DNA from 4 places in the Microbacterium sp. NPDC057407 genome. Region 2 is predicted to be linked to each of the others. Evidence: predicted binding sites of a transcription regulator. Region 2 holds the regulator's gene; each other region holds the start of a gene.
The links. The regulator LexA, encoded in region 2, represses DNA repair genes until DNA is damaged. The targets are predictions, from matches to a motif close to TCGAACANNTGTTCGA.
Positions count from the first base shown of each region.

Region 1: a site for LexA is predicted at 3,465-3,480, ahead of ACFUTX_RS11335 (DUF222 domain-containing protein). Genes of this name have one in related genera too.
Region 3: a site for LexA is predicted at 1,690-1,705, ahead of ACFUTX_RS08405 (DUF222 domain-containing protein). Genes of this name have one in related genera too.
Region 4: a site for LexA is predicted at 2,749-2,764, ahead of ACFUTX_RS02775 (DUF222 domain-containing protein). Genes of this name have one in related genera too.

Region 1 covers NZ_JBHVCA010000003.1:533,843-539,164, reverse strand. The annotation lists gene fgd (glucose-6-phosphate dehydrogenase (coenzyme-F420)) at 1-277, shown strand, start outside; gene cofC (2-phospho-L-lactate guanylyltransferase) at 274-999, shown strand; gene ACFUTX_RS11340 (cupin domain-containing protein) at 1,054-1,485, shown strand; gene ACFUTX_RS11335 (DUF222 domain-containing protein) at 1,897-3,399, opposite strand; gene ACFUTX_RS11330 (sulfite exporter TauE/SafE family protein) at 3,699-4,442, opposite strand; gene cofD (2-phospho-L-lactate transferase) at 4,444-5,322, opposite strand, start outside.
Region 2 covers NZ_JBHVCA010000006.1:27,923-33,244, reverse strand. The annotation lists gene metE (5-methyltetrahydropteroyltriglutamate--homocysteine S-methyltransferase) at 1-1,578, shown strand, start outside; gene ACFUTX_RS14500 (hypothetical protein) at 1,575-3,113, opposite strand; gene lexA (transcriptional repressor LexA) at 3,180-3,860, opposite strand; gene ACFUTX_RS14490 (LysM peptidoglycan-binding domain-containing protein) at 4,132-4,518, shown strand; gene ACFUTX_RS14485 (histidinol-phosphate transaminase) at 4,542-5,322, shown strand, end outside.
Region 3 covers NZ_JBHVCA010000002.1:728,009-733,330, reverse strand. The annotation lists gene prfB (peptide chain release factor 2) at 1-312, shown strand, start outside; gene ACFUTX_RS08405 (DUF222 domain-containing protein) at 335-1,678, opposite strand; gene ftsE (cell division ATP-binding protein FtsE) at 1,790-2,929, shown strand; gene ftsX (permease-like cell division protein FtsX) at 2,926-3,840, shown strand; gene smpB (SsrA-binding protein SmpB) at 3,926-4,402, shown strand; gene ACFUTX_RS08385 (SIMPL domain-containing protein) at 4,436-5,107, opposite strand; RNA gene ssrA (transfer-messenger RNA) at 5,256-5,322, shown strand, end outside.
Region 4 covers NZ_JBHVCA010000001.1:572,707-578,028, forward strand. The annotation lists gene ACFUTX_RS02765 (hypothetical protein) at 1-360, shown strand, start outside; gene ACFUTX_RS02770 (NYN domain-containing protein) at 856-1,410, shown strand; gene ACFUTX_RS02775 (DUF222 domain-containing protein) at 1,470-2,738, opposite strand; gene ACFUTX_RS02780 (lytic transglycosylase domain-containing protein) at 2,891-3,808, opposite strand; gene ACFUTX_RS02785 (DUF2510 domain-containing protein) at 4,061-4,639, opposite strand; gene ACFUTX_RS02790 (NUDIX hydrolase) at 4,746-5,322, shown strand, end outside.

The DNA.
Region 1 (5,322 bases), on a different contig from region 2:
GTTCTGGGCGCCGCTGGCGCTGTCGCCCGAGGAGAAGATGGGCGTCGACGACCCCATCGAGATGCAGCGCCTGGGCGAGCAGCTGCCGATCGAGCGCGCCGCTTCGCGGTTCATCGTGTCGGACGACCCGGACGAGCACGTCGAGCGCATCGGGTGGTACATCGACCTCGGCTTCCGTCACCTCGTGTTCCACGACCCGGGGCACGACCAGGAGGCGTTCCTGCGGCGGTACGGCGACGAGATCCTGCCGCGGCTGCGGGCGAAGTACGGCGCGTGACGCCGCTGTTCGGGCGGCGGCGCAGCGCGAACTCCGCCGAGTCGGAGCGAAAGGCGGCAGCTGGTGCCTCTTCGGCGGGCGCCGCCGCCGGGACGGAGGAGTCGGTGTCGCGGCGGTGGGTGGTCGTGGTGCCGGTCAAGCGCTCGTCGCGCGGCAAGTCGCGGCTGGATGTGCCGGGGCTCGACCGTGCGGCGCTCGCGCGGGCGATCGCGCTCGACACGATCGACGCGGCCAGCCGGTGCGCGGCCGTGCTGCAGGTCGTGGTCGTGTCGGACGATCCCGAGCTCGCGCGCGAGTCGGCGACGATCCCGGCGCTGCGGTTCGTGCCCGAGGGCGAGCCGCACGGCCTCGACGCCGCGGTCGCGACCGGGATCGCGGCGATCGACCCGGGAGGACGGATGCCGCGCGCCGCACTCCTCGGCGACCTGCCCGCGCTGCGACCGGCCGATCTCGCCGACGCGCTGCGGGCCGCGGCATCCGTCGACCGTGCCGTCGTCGCCGACGCCGAGGGGACCGGCTCGACGCTGGTGACCGCCCGCGCCGGGGTCGAGTGGGCGTCGTCGTTCGGTGAGGGGTCGCTCGCACGGCACGTCGCGCTCGGGTGCACCGCGCTGGAGATTCCGGATGCCTCGACCCTCCGCCGCGACGTCGACACCGCCGAGCAGCTCGGGGCGGCTGCGGCGCTCGGCCTGGGTCCTCGGACGGCGGGACTGCGCGGCTGAACGCGCAGCGGACGGCGGGGTCGCCGTGTGCGGCTGCCGCGCTAGCCTGAGCGGGTGGCTGACTACCAGGTTCTGAGGATCGGCGGGCTCGACGAGTGGCGCTCGCATCACGGCGGATTCAAGCCGGAGACGTCGCGCGAGGGGCGCCGGGTCGTCGATCACGAGCTGACCATGCAGTTCATCGGGATGACGGCCAACGCCTTCGCGCCCGGCGAAGAGGCCGGTTACTGGCACACTCACGCGCGGGTCGAGGAGCTCTACGTCTTCCTCGCGGGGCGTGGGCAGATGGGCCTCGACGACGAGATCGTGGAGGTCGGGCCGGGGACGGTTGTGCGTGTGGGCCAGCGGGTATGGCGCACCTGGCGGGCGGTTCCCGACAGCCCGGAGGAGCTTCGTTGGCTGTGCATCCGCGCGGGTGGCGAGGAGCTTCCGCATTTCCCCGACGACAGCCGGCGCGACCCCGACCGCCCGTCGCCCTGGGCGTGATCTGGGCCGTGCTGTGATGCGTGCTGTCTTGTGATGCGTGCTGTGCTGTGATGCGGACTGTTCTGTGATGCGGACTGTTCTGTGAAGCGGACCGTTCTCTGGTGCCTTCTGGCGGCGGTCGCTGCCGCGGTTCTGTTCGCCCCAGTCCTGGGCGGCGGGTGGTGCGCTGACGCTCCGCTGGCCGAAGCCAGCTACTGCGAGACATGGACGCGCTCGATCGTCGGCATTGACACCAGCATCTGGCTCTGGCTCGCAGCGACCACGGTGCTGGTGGCGGGGACGTGGTTGTGGGCGCGCCCACGCCGGCCCCGCCGCCCACGCCGGCCGCGCCGACCGCGCCGCCGCTAGGCCGCCGCCGCTAGGCCGCCGCTAGGCCGCCGCCCCGGCGACCTGGTTCAGCCATCGCTTCGTTCATCCGCTGGAAGGCGCGCCCGCCGCGGACCGGCCGCAAGGGGGCCGGTGGTGAGCTGGCACGAATCTCGTCCGAGGCGGTGGGCGATCGATGTACGTGCGGCCCAACGGACTGGTCCACTCCAGAACGCCGCCTGGATCCTGCCTCACCTGCCAGGCGGTGTGGTGCTTGAGGGTGTGATGCCGACGGCACAGGTGCGCGAGGTTCTCGGCGGCAGTCGGCCCGCCGTGCTGATGGTCGACCGTGTGATCGACGTCGGAGCGCCACACCGGCATGCGACAGCCCGGGAAGCGACAGTGTTCGTCACGTGCGCGGAGGTGGCGGCGTTGCGCCTCGGTCGGAAAGCGCCGGTCGACGGCGAGGACGTCGCCCGTTACCGGATCGGTGAGCACCCGATCCCACAGCGTGGCCGCGCCGAGCAGGCGCCGAGCCGTCGCGGGGTCGATCGGCGACCGCCCGGCGAGCACCGGCGCCGGGCCGGCGTCGCCGACGAGCGACTCGAACGGCACGGTGACCTGCACGACAGCCCTGAGCGCATCGACCCCCTCCCCGCCGTGGCGGTCGATGTCTGCGATCGTCGGGAGGCCCGTCAACAGGAGGTCGCAGAGGGCATCGGCGCGACGCTGATCCGTGGTGCGGTCGTCGAGCACATCGTGCGGGGCGTCGCTCGGGGACTGCTCAGAACCGATGCGCGTCGACGAGGAACCCTCTCTCGTCGCTGACAGGTCCATCTCATCGGCAGAGGCAGACGGGGGTTTCGCGATGCGCGTCAGGCGATCGTGGATGCCGTGGGCGAGAACAGAAGGGAGCAGCGCCCACAGCTCGGACATGCCGTCCTCGACGTCGCGAACCGTCACGCGGCGCGCGCCCCTTGCCTGGACGTGACGCTCGGCGATCGAGGTGGGCATCGCCTCCTCTGCGATCGACGCAGCGACCACCCGCAGCCGGCCTGTCGTCAGTCCGGTCGCTCGATCGAGGACCGCCGTCTCGTACCAGGCACGGGCGTCGTCTGAGTCGAGGCGGGCGCCGCCATCGGCGACTACGCGCGCGTGGGGCAACGAGAGCCGACCGCTCGCAAGCGCCTCCATCGTCTGCGGGAAGCGGTCGCGCATGACCAGCGCATCGTTCATCCGCTGTTCGACCGTGCGGTCGGCAAGACCCACCGCGCACGCGAGCTCAGCCGCGGCGCTCCGCACCGAGAGCGCTGCGTCGTCGCGCCGCGTGCCGTCTTCCAGCGCGAGCTCGAGCGCCTCAGCGAGCAGCCGCACCTGCACCCCTTGCCATCGGGCGAGCTGCTCGGCGGCGTTCTCCCACTCGAACAGGAGCTCCTCGCGGCGGGAGGCCGCGACATCCCACCGATGGCGGTACTCCGCCGCCGGTACCGCGAGGGCCACCGGGGCGTGCTCCGCCGGCTCGTCCCACGAATCAGCGATCGCCATGCGCTCAGCCCACAGCAACTCCTCGACGTCGGGGTCGAGTGTGTCGGGGTCGGGGGCGAGCATGAGTCCATTGTCGCAGGGGCGTCCGACATTCCTTCTGACCTGCGGGACGCGCGGTCGAACAAGATTCGTGCATATGTTCTCCGCACAGCACTCGGTCGCCCTCCACCGGCTCGTCCGACCTGTGGGCGCCCACCCGTGAGCGGAACGGAAAAGCAAGGAGATGCGCGCCCCCGGAGCACGGCCGAGCGCCACTGCGCGGCGTGTCTCCTGTATTTCCGACGACCGCTGGCGCGGAGACCGCGGAACCCACACCCCACAACAGCCCCGACCGCATCCGGCCGGCAGCATCCGGCCCCGCCTCACCCGACCAGCAGGTACACCGCCCCCACGACGGTGAAGCCGATCACCAAGCGTTCGAACGCGCGCTGGTCGATGCGTCCGGCGATCCAGCGGCCGAGCAGCGCCCCGGCCACGACGGCGGGCACCAGCAGCAGGTCGATCAGCAGCCCCGCGGGAGTGATGAGCCCGAGGCCGACGGAGAACGGCACCTTGAACACGTTGATGATCGCGAAGAACCAGGCCGCCGTCCCGAGGAACTCCTTCACCGGAAACCTCGCCGCGAGGAAGTACATCGACATCACCGGGCCCGCCGCATTCGCCACCATCGTGGTGAACCCGGCCGTCGAGCCGTAGGCCGCGGCCGCGACGGGGTGCGGCCGGTCGACCTCGACGCCCGCACTCATCCGGCGGCGGAACAGCGTGATCGCGATCACCGCGAGGAGGATCACCCCGATCGCCCGCTTCACCCACGTGTCGTCGGCGAACGCGAGGAACACGACCCCCACGAGCACGCCGGCGACGACGGCCGGCGCGAGCCGCAGCAGTTCGCGCCAGTTCACGTGCCTGCGATACATCGTCACCGCGAAGAGGTCGGCCACGATCAGCAGCAGGAGGATCGTGCCGGTCGACTGGCGCGCTGAGAGGACCGCCGCGAAGATCGCGACCGCCACGGTCCCCGCGCCAGGGATTCCGGTCTTCGACAGCCCGATCACGATCGACGCGAAGGCGAGCAGCGCCCACCCGTACCAGAGCAGATCGGGCACGTCAGCGCCGAGCCGCCGCGAGCGCGGCCTCGACGATGCCGGCCGAGGCTGCGGCATCCGTCATCCACAGCGGAACGACGGACGGACGGATGCCTCGTGCCGCAACCTCGTCGGCGAGCCCGCGGTCTTCCTCGGCGAGCAGCCAGGCGTCGAGCAGCCCGCCGTCGCCGCGGGCGCCGTACAGTCCCGCGACCGCCGACGCCGATGTCTCGACGCCGATCGCGGTGAGGCACACGTCGGCCATGCCGCGCACGACCCGGCCGCCGATGATCGGCGACACGCCCACCACGGGCGCTCCCGTCTCGCGCAGCGCATCGCGGACACCCGGCACGGCGAGGATCGGACCGATCGACACCACGGGATTCGACGGCGCGATCAGGACGACGTCGGCCGTGGCGATGGCTTCCCCTACCCCGGGGGCAGGCACCGCCTCGGCGATGCCGGGGTTTTCGAAGCCCACCGGTTCGAGCGTCGCACGGTGACGCGTCCACCACTCCTGGAAATGCATCGAGCGGATGCCGCCACCCTCCCGCACCGTCACGACGGTGTCGACCTCGCTGTCGGTCATGGGCAGCAGCCGGGCTCCCAGATGCCAGCGCCGCGACATCCGCTCCAGCACCTGAGTGGGCGTCAGACCCTCGCGGAGCCAGCCGGTGCGCGCGAGGTGGGTGCCGAGGTCGAGGTCGCCGAGGGTGAACCAGGGCCACCCGGCGCCCCAGGCCTGGAGCTCCGCGTTGACGCGCTCGGATTCGCCGGCGCGCCCCCACCCGCGCTCGGTGTCGTTGACGCCCGCGAGCGCGTAGGTGATCGAGTCGATGTCGGGCTGGAGCCGGATCCCCGAGAGCCAGAGGTCGTCGCCCGTGTTCACCACGACCGTGAG
Region 2 (5,322 bases):
CCGGCGATCCTCGTGGCGGCCGGGTACGCCCAGCTGACCGACGCCGCCTGGACCGCGCTGGCCGCTGCTCCCGTCGAGGCCGTCGCCATCGACCTGACGCGCGGCGCGACGCCCGACGCTGCCGTCGATCTCGGCGGCAAGACGCTCGTGGGCGGCGTGATCGACGGGCGGAACATCTGGCGCGGCGACCTCGCCGGCGCGTGGGCGAAGCTGGAGGCGCTCGAAGCGCTGGGCGCCGACCGGGTGTCGGCCGGCACGTCGACGTCGCTGCAGCACGTTCCCCACGACGTCGACGACGAGACGCGCCTCGACCCGCGCCTGGCGTCGTGGCTCGCCTTCGCCGATCAGAAGACGCGCCAGGTCGTGACTCTCGCGCGAGGGCTCGCCGACGGCGCCGACGCCATCGCGGACGAGCTGGCCGCGGCATCCGCTGCCCTCGCCGACAGGCGCAGCGCGCCCGGCGTGCGCGACGGCGCGGTGCGCGAGCGCGCGGAGGCGCTCACGCCCGACGACTTCGACCGCGGCGATTACGATGCCCGGGTCGCGGCGCAGGAGGCGGCGCTCGGCCTTCCCGTGCTGCCGACGACCACGATCGGCTCGTTCCCGCAGACCGGAGACATCCGTCGCGCCCGTGCCCGGCACGCGAAGGGCGAGATCAGCACCGAGGAGTACGAGCAGTTCCTCCGCGACGAGATCGCGCGAGTCGTGGCACTGCAGGAGGACCTCGGGCTCGACGTCCTCGTGCACGGCGAAGCCGAGCGCAACGACATGGTGCAGTACTTCGCAGAGAACCTCGGCGGCTTCGACGTCACCGAGCACGGGTGGGTGCAGTCCTACGGCTCGCGTGCAACACGCCCGTCGATCCTGTGGGGGGACGTGTCCCGTCCGGCTCCGATCACCGTCGCCTGGTCGACCTTCGCGCAGTCGCTCACGGACAAGCCCATGAAGGGGATGCTCACCGGTCCCGTCACGATCCTCGCGTGGTCGTTCGTGCGCGACGACCAGCCGCTCGCCGAGACGGCCAACCAGGTCGCGCTCGCGCTGCGCGACGAGATCGCCGATCTCGAGGCGGCCGGCATCGGCGTGATCCAGGTGGACGAGCCGGCCCTGCGCGAGCTGCTGCCCCTGAAGAAGGCCGATCAGCCCGCGTACCTCGAGTGGTCGGTCGGCGCGTTCCGTCTCGCCACCGCCGGCGCGGCCGAAGCGACCCAGGTCCACACGCACCTCTGCTACTCCGAGTTCGACGTGGTGATCGATGCGATCGCCGCGCTCGACGCCGACGTCACCTCGATCGAGGCGGCCCGCAGCCGCGGCGAAGTGATCGGCGACATCGCCGCGTCGGGCTTCACCCATGGCGTCGGCCCCGGGGTGTACGACATCCACTCGCCGCGCGTGCCGTCGGTGGGCGAAGTGGCGGACCTGCTCGATCGCGCCGCGACCGAGCTGCCGCTGCGTCAGGTGTGGGTGAACCCCGACTGCGGCCTCAAGACCCGGGGCTACGACGAGACGGTCGAGTCGCTGCGCAACATCATCACCGCCACCCGCGACATCCGCGAGAAGGTGGGCGCGGCCGTCTAGCGTCGCGGCGGCTTCTTCTTCGTCGACGCGGATGCCGCGGGGGCCGGTGCCTCCGCGGCATCCGTCGTCTCGCCCCTGGCCGGGATGACGACGGTGACGGCGTCGGTGGCGGCGTCCTCCGCGGGCACCGCCTCGGCAGTGGGAGGGCCGGTGTGAATGTCGGCATCTGCCGGCCCGTGCCCGGCGCCCGCATCCCCCGCCGGTGCGGCGAGCAGCGGCTGCTCCTCGTCGCGGCGCTGGACGAGCTCGAGGATCCAGGCGACGCCGAAGGCCACCACCAGGACCAGGACGACGTCCCCGAACGACAGCGGCCGCAACGCGAAGAGCCAGAGAACCGCGAGTACCGCGATCACCGAGCGGACGAGCACGCGATAGCGGGCGAGCCAGGCGCCGAACCCGCGGGTATCGAGGCCGCGGCCGGCCAGCTGCCGCCGTGCCGACGAGTTCATGCTGCGCACGGCCCGGCGCGCGCCCTCCGCGCCAGCCGAGCGGCCCATCGCCCAGCCGAGGACGGCGACGAAGACGCCGAGCACGCACAGCACGATGGCGGTCTGGGTCATCGCCCCGACGAGCTGGTCGTAGATGACGTCGAGGGCCGACGCAGACAGGTCGAGGTCGCCGGCGACGATGCCCATCGTCGTGTCGCCGATCGCGAGTGCGACGGCGAGACCTCCGGCCCCGATCGCCAGACCGAGCCCGGTGCCGAGCACCGCGACGCTGCGGCGCCGGGCGATCGCGATCCCCGCGCCGAACAGGGCGAGGGTGATGACCGGCAGCCACCATCCCAGAGTCGTCGCCAGGGCGTATCCGGTGCGGATCGCCGCGAGGTTGTCGCCCTTTCCGATGATCACCACCCGGTCGACGGCCGGTATCAGCTGCGCGGCGCTCACCCCGCGGTCGAGAAGCCGCTGCTTCACGACGTCGACGATCGCGCCGAGTTGGATGCCGACCCCGTCGTCGGTCTTCACGACCAGGCCGCCGCCGTCCGACGTGGCCGCGGTGGTGAGCGCCCGGTGCGCCGCCCGGGTCGCGGTCGCCCACACGTCGGAGAAGGCATCCGATTCCACCACCCGGGTCACGGCCCCGTCGACGAGGTTCTCCAGTCCGTCGGCGGCGGGCGCCTGGAGCATGTCGAGCAGCTGAGCCACGCGCGGCGGGACGCCGAGGTCGGCGATGCCGGTGAACACGTCGGAGGTGAGCTGGTCGAAATCGACCTGCGCCGTGATGGCGTCCATGGTCTCGTCGACAACGAGCGCCTGCACCGCCGGATCGTCGGCGAGCGGAGCGAGCGTCGCGACGAAGGCCTCCTCCTCGACGAGCTGCACCCGCGCCCACGCGGTCACGATCGAGACGGGGACGAGGATGGCCGCGACGACGATGCAGATCGCCGACACGACGGCCCGCCATCGGCCGCTCGACCGCGGCGCGGGACTCGTCGTCACCGCCGAGGCGAGCCGGGCGTTCTCGGATTCGAGTTCGCGGATGCGCGCGGCGAGAGCCGGGGCGTCGGCCGCATCGATGTCGATGTCGCTCATGGCGTCATTCTGGCCGAACGCGAGCCCGTTGCGAGAAGGATCACCCGGCGCGGGTGACCCGGCGGGTCAGACCGCGCGCAGCACCGCGACGACCTTGCCGAGGACGACCGCCTCGTCGCCGAGGATCGGCTCGAAGGCCGAGTTGCGGGGGAGCAGCCACGTGTGGCCGTCGCGCTGCCGGAAGGTCTTCACGGTCGCCTCGCCGTCGAGCATCGCCGCGACGATCTCGCCGTTGTCGGCCGTCGCCTGCGAACGCACCACCACCCAGTCGCCGTCGCAGATGGCGGCGTCGATCATCGACTCGCCCGACACCTTGAGCATGAACAGCTCGCCCTTGCCCACCAGCTGACGGGGAAGGGGGAAGATCTCCTCCACCTGCTGCTCGGCTGTGATGGGCACGCCGGCGGCGATGCGCCCCACGAGCGGCACCAGCGCTGCGTCGCCCAATGAGGGGAGCGAGTCCGCCGGGCTCTCGGTGGCGGCGCCCGGGAGGTCGATGAGCACTTCCATGGCCCGGGTCTTGCCGGCGTCGCGGCGGAGGTAGCCGCTCAGCTCGAGCTGATTGAGCTGGTGCGTCACGCTCGACAGCGACTTCAGACCGACCGCATCGCCGATCTCGCGCATGCTCGGGGGATACCCGTGCCGCGCGATCGAGCGCTGGATCACCTCGAGGATCGCCAGCTGCTTGTCGCTCAGGCTCTTGCGGCGCCGCGTCTGCGGCCGTTCACGCCCGGTGGCATCGCTCATCTTCCGGCTCCTGTCTCGTCCCGGGAGGCGTCCTCGGGGTGCAGCGGTCTTCGAATGTCGGAGGCCCGTGGTGGGCTACTCGTATCGAAACCGTATCCGGCTTCGGCCCTCGAACACAGCAACACGACCGCGTGTCGCGTTCGAGGGTGCGCCGCCGAAACGGACTGTTGACATCGTAGAACATCGAAGATAACTTCGGTACAGAGATTCGCACCCTCCGCTCCCGGCCGCGCGAAGGGTGCGAATCTCTCCCCCACAGGAGGAGAAGACCATGACCGCCATCGGCATCACGTCCCCCGGGCTCGGCACGACGTCTTTCGGCCTGCCGGCACGGTCGACCCGCCTGCGCCTCACCCTCCGCGGGCGTCGTGTGCTGGCCGCCCTCGCCGCGCTGCCGGCTGTCGTGGCGATCTCGGTCGCCATGGTCTCGGGTGGGGCGGCGCTGGCTTCGCGCGACGCCGGCACCGACCCCGGCTCCTTCGCCACCGTGACGGTCTCGTCAGGAGACTCCCTGTGGTCGATCGCGCAGGACGTGGCTCCCGACGCCGATCCGCGCGACGTGGTCGACGCCATCGTCCGCCTGAACGCGCTCGACGGCGTGACGCTCCAGGCCGGTCAGAGCCTCGCCATCCCCGCGGAGTACGCACCGGGCCGTTGAGTGCGCGCCGTAGGATCGGAGGGGTGAGTCCCCGCCTCGAAGATCTCCCTCTGCGCGACGACCTCCGCGGAATGACGCCCTACGGCGCACCGCAGGCCCCGCTTCCGGTCGCGCTCAACGTCAACGAGAACACCCACCCCGTTCCCCAAGACGTCGCCGACGACATCATGGATTCGGTCGCCCAGGCTCTGCGCGACGTCAACCGCTACCCCGACCGCGAGTTCACGGCCCTGCGCGAAGGGTTCGCCGACTATCTGGGCCATGGACTCCACCGCGATCAGATCTGGGCGGCGAACGGTTCGAACGAGGTGCTCCAGCACGTCCTGCAGGCCTTCGCCGGGCCCGGTCGCACGGCCTTCAGCTTCGCACCCACCTACTCGATGTACCCGCTGCTGACGCGAGCGACGGGGGCGGAATGGGTGACCGCGCCCCGTTCGGCCGACTACACGGTCGACGCCGGCGACGCCGCCGCGCAGGTCGCCGACGCCGCGCCCGACGTCGTCTTCCTCTGCTCGCCCAACAATCCGACCGGCACGCCGCTCGGCCTCGACGTGATCGAGGCGGTGTACGACGCCGCGCCGGGAGTGGTCGTCGTGGATGAGGCCTACTTCGAGTTCGCGCCGCGCGACGAGCGCTCCGCACTCACGCTGCTCCCCGGCAGGGAGCGGCTCGTGGTGTCCAGAACGATGAGCAAGGCCTTCGCGTTCGCCGGGGCCCGCGTCGGATACCTCGCCGCCGACCCGGCCTTCGTCGATGCGCTGCGCCTCGTGCGACTGCCCTACCACCTGAGCGCCCTGACGCAGG
Region 3 (5,322 bases), on a different contig from region 2:
GGAATCGTGGTCTCCATGCAGAACGAGAAGTCGCAGATCCAGAACCGCGCCGCTGCTATGCGCGTGTTGCAGACGCGACTTCTGCTTCTCAAGCGCGAGGAGGAGGCGGCGAAGAAGAAGGAGCTCGCGGGCGTCATCACCGCAAGCTGGGGCGATCAGATGCGCTCGTACTTCCTCTACGGTCAGCAGCTGGTCAAGGATCTTCGCACCGGTCACGAGGTCGGGAACCCGGCGACCGTGTTCGACGGTGACCTCGACGGATTCATCGCGGCAGGCATCCGCTGGCGCAAGCGTAAAGACGACGACGACTGACCCGCTGCCGAGACGCCGTGCTTCAGAACGGTGCGTCGCCGGCGTATGGGGCGGTCGGCGAAGGGCGGAACGCGGGCGTCGGCCGGGTTGGCTGCACCAGGTAGCGGCGCCCCGACGGTGACCTCCACTCGACGGCGCCACCGCCGTCGGTTGGCTGCCTCACCGACCACCCGCCGTGGTGCTTCACGGTGTGATGGCCCTTGCACAGCGGAGCCAGGTTGGTGACGGTGGTCTCTCCACCGTGCTCCCACGCCTGGGTGTGATCGATCTCGCGTCCGGAAGCCGGGATGCCGCAACCGGGCGCCATACAGGTCTCGGATCGCCATCGCACCAGTCGCCGGAGGGCGGGCGGCGGCCGATACTGATCGCGGCCGACCGAGAGCACCATGCCGGTCTCGGGATGAGTGAGGACCCGCATCCACCCCTCGGCCCCTCCGCACAGTTCTCCCGCCCGCTCGAGCGGGATCGGACCCACGCCCTCGACGACCGCCGGCGCGAGACCCGCCGCATGGCGGCTCCTGTCGTCGGGGTGTAGCAGAGCCAGCGCCGGCACCGTGACAGCGACAGTGGCGCGGATGCCGCGTGACTGGGGGAGCGCCGCAGTATCGCCATCGATCAGCAGGTCGCCGAACACGTCGGCGCGCGCCTGATCGAGCGTTCGCTCCTCGTCGGGATGCGCCGTCAGCGTCTTGCCGATCGCGGTGATCCTCGAGTGGAGGGCGAAGGCCTCCACCGCCGGAAGGAAAGCGTGGACCCAGGCCATGCCGTCGGCTGCGGGCTCGACGATCACGCGGCGCTTCCCCAACGCGGCCCGCTGCCGCTCAGCCAGCGAAGCCGCCGTTGCGAGGTCGATCAGCCGCCGAAGCGACCGACGGAACGCGCCGACGGCGAGGGTCTCGGCCAGTTCCACCGCTCGGGGGACCAACTCGTCGCGAACCACCTCATCGACCTCGTTGAGCATCGTGGCGAGGACCTCGGCGTGCCGCTCGGTCATCCGGGCGCGTGAGAGAGAGGTCAGCGCCGCCGGGTAGCGGTGTACGAGCGACTCGGCCACCGCCATGAGTTGGCCCGCCGCCGACTCGGTGACGCGCAGTGCGGCAGCCAACTCGAGTCGGACCGACCTCTCGACTACGGGGGCGATCGCCCCGCCGTATCGACCGACCTCAGCCAAGGCCTGGAGCCGCAGGGCATCGACGTGTGCGAAGCGCTCGGCGGCGAACACCGCCATCATCCCCGCCACCTCGGTGACGCGGTCGATCTCGTCGAGCGGGGGCGCGAGCCAATCCGACTCGGCGAGGCGCCCTTCGAGGTCGTCTGTGTGGTCGGCGTATTCGGCCCCGAGGTCGTCGAGCGGGTCGTTCTCCATGCACTCGAAGTTAGAACAAAGGTACGACATTCGCTGGAGCCGGCCTCCGATCCGCACGCACCGGGTGTCGCAGGGGGCGCGGCCGCGGCATCCGCTTAGGCTTCTTAGGCCATGATCCGGTTCGAGAACGTCACGAAGCGCTACCGGGGCACGTCCAGACCTGCCCTCAACAATGTCGATTTCGAGGTGCTGCGCGGCGAGTTCGTGTTCCTCGTGGGCGCCTCGGGCTCGGGCAAGTCGTCGTGCCTGCGCATGATCCTTCGCGAGGAGTCCCCGTCAGACGGCCGGGTCGTGGTGCTGGGGCGTGACCTCCGCACCCTCTCGAACCGCAAGGTGCCGTACTTCCGCCGCCACATCGGCGCGGTGTTCCAGGACTTCCGGCTGCTTCCGGGCAAGACCGTGTTCCAGAACGTGGCCTTCACGCTCCAGGTGACGGGATCCTCCCGCGGCTACATCCAGCAGACCGTTCCGGAGGTGCTGGCCCTGGTCGGGCTCGACGGCAAGGAGAAGCGGTTGCCCCACGAGCTCTCCGGAGGCGAGCAGCAGCGTGTCGCGATCGCCCGGGCGCTCGTCAACCGGCCGCAGGTCCTGCTCGCCGATGAGCCGACCGGAAACCTCGACCCGGCGACGTCGGTCGACATCATGCAGCTCCTCGCGCGCATCAACGGAGGCGGCACGACCGTGGTCATGGCGACGCACGAGGCCGGTTTCGTCGACCAGATGCAGCGTCGCGTGATCGAGCTGCGCAACGGCGAGATGGTGCGCGACGAGCGCCACGGCGGGTACGGCGACACGTCCAGCCTGCCGAGCCTCGCTCCTGAGCAGGAGCGCGGAGCCGCCGCCGTGGCCGCCCTCACGGCGGTGCTCGAGGTGCAGCGAGAGGCCGCCGCGGCGGCCGAAGCGGGCCTCGACCCCACGCTGCTCGGCCGGGAGGAGGAGACGACGGATGCCGCGCCCTCCGCCCCTCGTCAGCCGGCCCCTTCCCGTCCAGCACCCGAGCTCGCGCCTTCCGACACGGAGTGGGCCGACCCGGCCGCGCCCGCCGCGCCGGCGTCGCCCGCTGCGTCTGACGCGGTGCGCGAGCCGGCAGTCCAGGAACAGCCGGCCGCTCCGATCACGAAGGTGCCGGCGTCCGCCACGCAACCGGTTCCCGTCGTCGACCTTCCGGAGGTGGATGTGGCCGAGCTCGGACTCGCCGACCGCCTCGGCCTCGGCACACGCGACGACGACGAAGTGGGGCCCACGTCGTGAGGGTCGGTCTGATCCTGTCGGAGGCGTTCACGGGCCTGCGGCGCAACGCTTCCATGGTGATCTCGGTCGTCCTCGTGACGTTCGTCTCGCTCACGTTCGTCGGCGCGGCGATCCTCATGCAGATGCAGATCGCCACCATGAAGGACTTCTGGGTCGACCGCGCCCAGGTCGCGATCTACATGTGCACCGCGATCTCGCAGGCTCCGACCTGTACGGGCGGTGTCGCCACCGACGAGCAGCTCGCCGCCGTTCAGGAGAAGCTCGACGGGCCGGCGCTCTCGCCGCTGATCCGCGATGTGCGCTTCGAGGACAGCGAGGAGGCGTACCAGAACGTTCTCGAGCTGCTGGGGGAGGACTACGCGAGTGTCATCACCCCCGACCAGCTGAACGAGACGTACTGGATCAACCTCGTCGATCAGAATCAGTCCGACGTCATCATCGAGGCGTTCGCCGGCACCGAGGGCGTCGAAGAGGTGCAGGATCAGCTGCAGTACCTCGAGCCGCTGTTCTCGGCCTTGACGGTCGCGACCTACATCGCGGTCGGCATCGCGGCACTCATGCTGATCGCAGCAGTGCTGCTGATCGCCACCACGATCCGCCTCTCGGCGTTCGCGCGCAGGCGCGAGCTCGGAATCATGCGCCTGGTCGGGGCATCCAACCGATTCATCCAGACGCCGTTCGTGCTCGAGGGTGTCTTCGCCGCGCTCATCGGCTCGATCCTCGCCAGCGCGGCGGTGCTCGCGGGGGTGCATTTCGGGGTCGACCAGTACCTTCGCGGGCGGGTGGAGTTCGTCACGACCTGGGTCGACGTCGCGGACGCCTGGCTGGTCGTGCCCGTGCTCGTCCTCATCGGCGTGGTGCTCGCCGCACTGTCTGCGAGCTTCGCGATCCGGCGGTGGCTGCGCGCCTGAGGGCACCGACGGCATGCCCAGTGGCGCTCCGGGGGTAGACTGAACGGCTGCCGTGCGCCCGCGCGGCTCGGAACGAGGAGTCACCATGCCCAGGGAACGCGGGGAGAAGGTCGTCGCGACCAATCGTCGCGCGCGCCACGAGTACACGATCGAGAAGACGTACGAGGCGGGCCTGGTGCTGACGGGGACCGAGGTGAAGTCGCTGCGGCAGGGTCGCGCGAACATCTCGGACGGCTACGCGTACATCCAGAACGGCGAGGCCTTCCTCGACGCCGTCCATATCCCGGAGTACTCGCAGGGCCACTGGACCAACCACGCCGCCAAGCGCATCCGCAAGCTCCTCCTCCACAAGGACGAGATCGTGAAGCTCTCGCACGCGGTGTCCGCCGGGGGCTACACGCTCGTTCCGCTGAAGCTCTACTTCAACGACGGTCGCGCGAAGGTCGAGATCGCCGTCGCGAAGGGCAAGCGCGAGTACGAGAAGCGGCAGACCATCCGCGAGCGCGAAGACAAGCGCGAGGCCGAGCGCGCGATGCGCACCCGCAACCGCCTCGGCGAATAGGCCGGATGCCGCGCCCGATCCTCCCGCGCCCGGTCAGCGCGCGATGAAGCGGGCCTCGACGGCGGCCGTGATGACGATGTCCTCCGGCTGGAGCTGCACAGACGGCCCGCCTCCGGAGTCGGCGGCGAAGGATGCCTTCGACATCAGCATCCGCTCCGCCTGCGGAGCGGGGGAGTCGGGGCGCGCGAGCAGGCCGAGGTCGGCGATCTGCGACGGCGTCACGGACGACAATCCGATGGCCGCGGCGTAGGACTCCGCGCGCGCCACGGCGACCCGGACGGCCGAGGTCGCGGCATCCCGCTCGCTCGCCGCGCGCGTCTCGGGGGTGAGCTGCCACTCGATCCACCCGAGCTGCACGCCGTCGCGCTCGGCGACCTCGCCCGCCCACCATGACAGCGCCGCGAAGTCGCTGAAGGTCGCGGTGAAGTCGACGCTCCCGTAATGCACGGGCGCCAGGCGCTTGCCGTCGGGGCTCCAGGGCCTCTCGGACCACACCGAGACCCGCTGACTCGACCACTCCACGACGGTCCCGGCGGAGGTGCGTGACGCGAGGTCGTCGCGCACCGGTTCGCTGTAGGCCGCCATCCGCTCGACCACCGCACCACGCTCGGGACCCTCGGCCCGCACGGTGAGGTGCGCGACCGCGCGCTCGGGCGCGAGACGCAGCTCGTGCTCGCCTCGGACGGTGATGACGACGTCGCTCATGCGGCGAGCATAGTTCCGCCGACACGGCGGAGCCATCGGCGGGAATGGCCGGGGGGAGGCATCCGTTGTAGACTGATGTGCTCGGGTGCTTCGGCTCCGGGTGTGAGAACTCCACAGAGTGACAGCGGCCCTTCAGCAGAAGGTTCCTGGGGATGATCGGTTTCGACATCGCCTGCGAATCTGCGAGAAGCGGGCCGAGGATGCAGGGTTATCTC
Region 4 (5,322 bases), on a different contig from region 2:
GCGATCCGCCGCTATGCCTACGACAAGTACAGCGAGGGTCAGGCCGCGCACTGGCTGCTGCTGGTCGCGGGCGACCGCGTCGAGGCGACCGGTGCGCATCTCCGTTCGCTGGTGAGCCTTCGCCCCGACAACCCGATCACCGAGACCGGGATCCTCGGGGAGCGTGGCCGGCGTCCGGTGTCGTCGCGGACGCGCCCGGGCCGCGTCGACCAGAAGCACACGTGGATGGATCCGATCATCGTCGCCGGCCCCTGGGTGCTGGGCGGGGTGCTGGCGTTCGCGGCCGGGGGAGCGATCCTGCGCGCGGTGAAGCCGCGCGAGTCCGGCGGTACCGACGCTCGCGCTCTTCGCGAAGCGTGAGGCCTGTGCCGGTGCGGACGCGCCTGGTGCTCGGTGCGCCCGTCCGGTGAGCGCTTGCGCCGCGGGCGCGCGACAACGTTGAGGTGCGCGGCATCCGTTCGACAGCAAGAGCGGATGCCGCGCATCGGCGTGCGCGGAAGGGCGGGCGCCTATCGGGCCGGGCGAGGGCGAACGGCGGTCCGTCGCCTTCTTGACGCGGGGCACGGATCTCTAGCAAGGAAGGGGCCCGGATGTCAAGCGGAAGTGGTGGATGCCAGGCTCGGCATACGCTTGCAGAGCAGTGAGGCGCGGTGCGGTTGAGGATCGGTTTCGGGTCCGGTCACATACTCCCGATACAGCGCGATGGCCCCGGCGGGCGGGCACCCGCCCGGGGCCATCACTGTGTCCGGCGGGCGGGGAGCGCGGGGCCGGATGCCGCGGCCCGGCCAGGCGGGACTGATACCGTCGGGATCGCACGAGCCCATCTGGCGCCGTGACGAACGAGCGGGAGTTGCTGTGGCCGAACGCAGGAGTTGGGTGCTGGTCGATGGGGAGAACATCGACGCGACGCTGGGTGGCTCGATCCTCGGCAGGCGTCCCCAGCCGGACGAGCGACCGCGGTGGGATCGTCTCCTGACGTTCGTCGCCGAGAGGTGGGGCCAGCCGGCCCACGGTCTCTTCTTCCTCAACGCCAGTTCGCACCTCCCGATGCCGTTCGTGCAGGCGCTCCTGGCGCTCGGGTATCAGCCGGTGCCGCTGTCGGGCCCTGCCGACGAGAAGGTGGTCGACATCGCGATCCAGCGCACACTTCGCGCGCTGGCCGACCGACAGGACGATGTCGCACTCGTCAGCCACGACCGTGATTTCGTCGAAGACCTGGGGCGTGTCGCCGACGGAACGCGGCGCGTGGCCGTGCTCGCGTTCCACGAGTTCCGCAGCAGCGAGTTCTCGTCGCTGCCCGGTGTCGAGCTGTTCGACCTCGAATACGACGCCGACGCCTTCGACGCACCCCTGCCTCGCGTGCGGGTGATCCCGATCGAGGAGTTCGATCCGGCGGCGTTCCTGCGCTGACCGGACGGCCCCTTCCCGAGGCGGGCGAACTCGGGCCGTCGGTCGCGCCCGCGCCCCGCCTAGAACGGCGCATCCGAGGCATCCGACGGCCGGAACACCGGCACCGGGCGCTCTGGCCGAACGAGGTAGCGCCGACCCGCGGGAGAGGTCCACAGCAGGTCGCCGCCGCTGTCGGGAACCTGCTCGACGCTCCAGCCGCCGTGGTGCTTCACCATGTGGTGGCCCCGGCACAGCGGGGCGGTGTTCGAAAGCGATGTCTCGCCGCCGTCGTCCCACGCGACGGTGTGGTCGATCTCGCATCGCGCGGCGGGGATGCCGCATCCGGGCGCCATGCACCGCTCGGAGCGCCAGCGGATGAGTCGCCGTAACGAGGGCGGCGGACGATACTGATCCCGACCGACGGACAGCACGGCCCCTGTCTCGGGATTCGTGAGGACGCGCATCCACCCGTCGGCTGCTCCGCACAGCTCGCGAGCCCGTCCGAGCGGGATGGGACCGATGCCCTCCACCGTCGCCGGAGCCGAACCCTTCTCGTCACGCTGGCGGTCGTCTTCATCGAGCAGCGCCAGCGCCGGCACGGTGACGGCGACCGTGGCACGGATCCCCTGCGCCGCGGCGGGGTGGGCGTCGGTCCGGCCCTCGATGAGGAGATCGCAGAGCACGTCGGCGCGCGTCTGATCGAGGGTTCGCTGCTCGTCGGGCTGCGCCGTGATGACCTTCGCCATCGCGGTCACCCGGGAGTGGATCGCGTGCGCCTCGACGGCGGGGATGAGCGCGTGCAGCCACGCCATGCCGTCGTCGACGTGCTCGACGATCACCCGACGCCCGGCGAGCGCCTGTTCGTGCCGCAGGTCGAGGGAGGCCGCCCGTGCGCGGGAGATCATCGCCTGCAGCCGACGCCGGAACGTTCCGACAGGTTGCGTCTGGGCCTCTTCGAGCGCGCGGGGGAGGAGGTCCGCCCGGAGCCCGGGCGCTACGGCATCGAGCGCGGAACCGAGGATCTGGGCGTGCTTCTCGGTCACGCGTGCCGCGCCCAGCGCGTCGAGCACGCTCGGATAGCGCTCGACCAGCGCTTCTGCGAGGGCGATCATCTCGCCGGCGGCGTGCTCGGTGATCCGCAGCGCGGCGGCCAGTTCGAGGCGGATGCCCCGCTCGACGACCGGCGTCAGCTGCCGCCCGAACCTCTCGGCCTCGCTCAGCGCCTCGCGGCGCATCGCATGCACCCGCTCCAGTCGCTGCGCCGCGATGATCGCCGACATGTGGGCCGCCTCGACCACCAGGTCGAGCGCATCCGGTATCGGAACCGGATCGTCTCCTACGATCAGCATGCCACTACTTTAGAACATATGTACGACACTCACGCCTCATCGCGTGGCCTTGTGGATGACGTGCGCGCCGGCCCGCGGCATCCGCCTCACCAAACACAAGCACGAAGGCCCCGGGAGATCCCGAGGCCTTCGCGCGACGAACGAAATGAGGGTCAGTACCAGCCGACCGACTGCGAGTGCGACCAGGCGCCGCACGGCGAGCCGTAGCGACCGGCGATGTAGCCGAGACCCCAGCTGATCTGCGTCGCCGGGTTGGTCTGCCAGTCGGCGCCGGCCGTGGCCATCTTGCTGCCGGGGAGTGCCTGCGGGATGCCGTACGCGCCGCTGGAGGCGTTGTAGGCGGCGTAGTTCCAGCCAGACTCCTTGTTCCACAGCGCCACCAGGCACGAGAACTGGTCGCCGCCCCAGCCGTAGCTCGCGAGCATGCCCTGCGCGATCGCCTGGGCTTCGCCGGGGCCACCGCCGACCGCGGGCGCCGCGGGCACCGGAGCGGGCGCCGCGCCGCCACCGGCAGCAGCGCCGGCGGACGCTTCCGCCTCGGCTGCCGCAGCGGCTTCGGCCGCGGCGCGCGCCTCTGCTTCGCGCTTCGCCTTCGCGGCGGCCTCTGCTTCGGCCTTCTTCTGCTTCGCCGCGGCGAGGCTCGCGCGGAGGTCGGCGACATCGGCCTTGACCGCGGTGATCAGCGCCGTGACGTCGTCGGTCAGGTCGGGCACGAGCGGAGCGGGAAGATCGAGACCGCCCGAGAGGCGCTCGGCGGCTGCGCCGAGAGCGGAGGTGTCGACGGTCGTCGGCGCGTCGCCGAGGTCGAGCCCCGACGCCTTGACGTCGGCGGTGACATCCGCGGCAGCCGCGATGACGGTGTCGGCGCCATCCAGGGCGTCGCGGGCGGCGGTCGAGATGTCGTCGGTGCCGTCCTCCTGCACGACCGCGACGGGCTCGTTGGGTGTGGTGAACGAGGCGAGCGCGAAGCCGCCGGCGGGGGCGGATGCCTCGGCGAACGAAACGGGCGACGAGACCGCGGCGCCGGTGGCCAGCAGGCCGACCGCGAGGCTCGCGGTGGCGATGGTCACGCGTCGCCGGGTTCGGCGGCGGGTGGTGCGGGCGCGGCGAGTAAGGACGGGAGAAGTGCTGGAGCGCATGAAGAAAACCGGTTCCGTATCGTGTGTGCGCCAGTTCGGGCGGCGCCGTGACGCGCCCGCCGGGCGGGCACAAGTCCCCGAGTCTGCACAGCGGGCCTGGACGGTTCCGGTGCGTTACCTGAGCGTTATATGTGTGCCCCTGCTCGTCGGCGAGGCCTATGACCACGCTGCAGACCGGCCGATTCAGCCGAATCTGTAATGCTCGGCGCTCGCCGTGACCCACCCCGCGAACCGCCGTGCCGCGGCATCCTGACCCGCCGGAACCGGGGTCATCCACACGCCCCCGGGGCCGCTCACGACGACGTAGAGCAGCTGCCGGGCGACGGCGCGGTTCAGGGTGCGAGGTGTGATCGGGCCGCCCGGCCCGAAGAGCCGTCGTTCGACGGCGGTGCGCGTGAACGCCGGGTTGCGAAGCAGCGCATCGCCCGTGTCGACGGATGCCGCGACCCCGCCGACCGGCTGGCTCAGGTCGCCGAAATGCACCCACCGCCCGTCGATGACGAGCCCGGCGAACTCCTGCTCGCTCCCGCTGTAGCGGACCGACGCGGTCCAGCGTGTGCCGTCCCACCACCGCTGCCGCCCGCGCTGGTCGTCGTACCAGCCCGGCCCGGCGGTGCCGGTGCCGACGGGCGCCGCGCCCGTGTGCAGCTCGGTGCGCGAGTCTCGCAGGTCGATGTAGTCCTCGCTCCACCTGCTGCCGTCCCACCAGCGCTGGCGCCCGGTGCCGTCGTCGTACCACCCTGCGGCCGGCTGCGTGCCCATGCGACGAGGGTAGTTCGAGCTCCCGACTGCGGCCAGCACGGCGGCGCCCTCGGCCCGACCGCGCATCGCGCGCCGCGATGTCGCGGGGACGGCGTAGCCTGAGCGAATGCGTGCCGACACCTCCCCCCGCGGTGCGCGGGCTCAGCTCGCTGCGCTCGTCGAGGCCGCGGACGACCGCCCGTTCATTCCTGGGCAGGCCGAAGGCAGGCCGGCCGCCGTCCTCATCCTCTTCGGGGTGCTCGATGACCGAGCGAGCGATCACGAGGCGCAGGCGCGGGCGGTGTCGCGCGACCTCGACGTTCTGCTCCTCGCGCGAGCCTCGACGCTCCGGTCGCACGCCGGACAGGTCGCCTTCCCGGGCGGCCGGGTCGATCCCACCGACGCGGGTCCGGTGGCGGCCGCGCTCCGCGAGGCCAGCGAGGAGACCGGTCTCGACCCGTCCGGGGTCGACGTCCTGGGCACCCTCGACAAGATCCCGCTGGTGTATTCGCAGCACCTGGTCACCCCGGTGCTCGGGTGGTGGCGGCATCCGTCCCCCGTCCGCGTGGTCGACGAAGCCGAGTCGGCCGCGGTGTTCCGAGCCCCGGTCGCCGACCTGCTCGACCCCGCCAACCGGGGGTCGACGGTCATCCGCCGAGACGGTCAGACCTGGCGAGGGCCGGGATTCCTGGTGCCGAGCGACC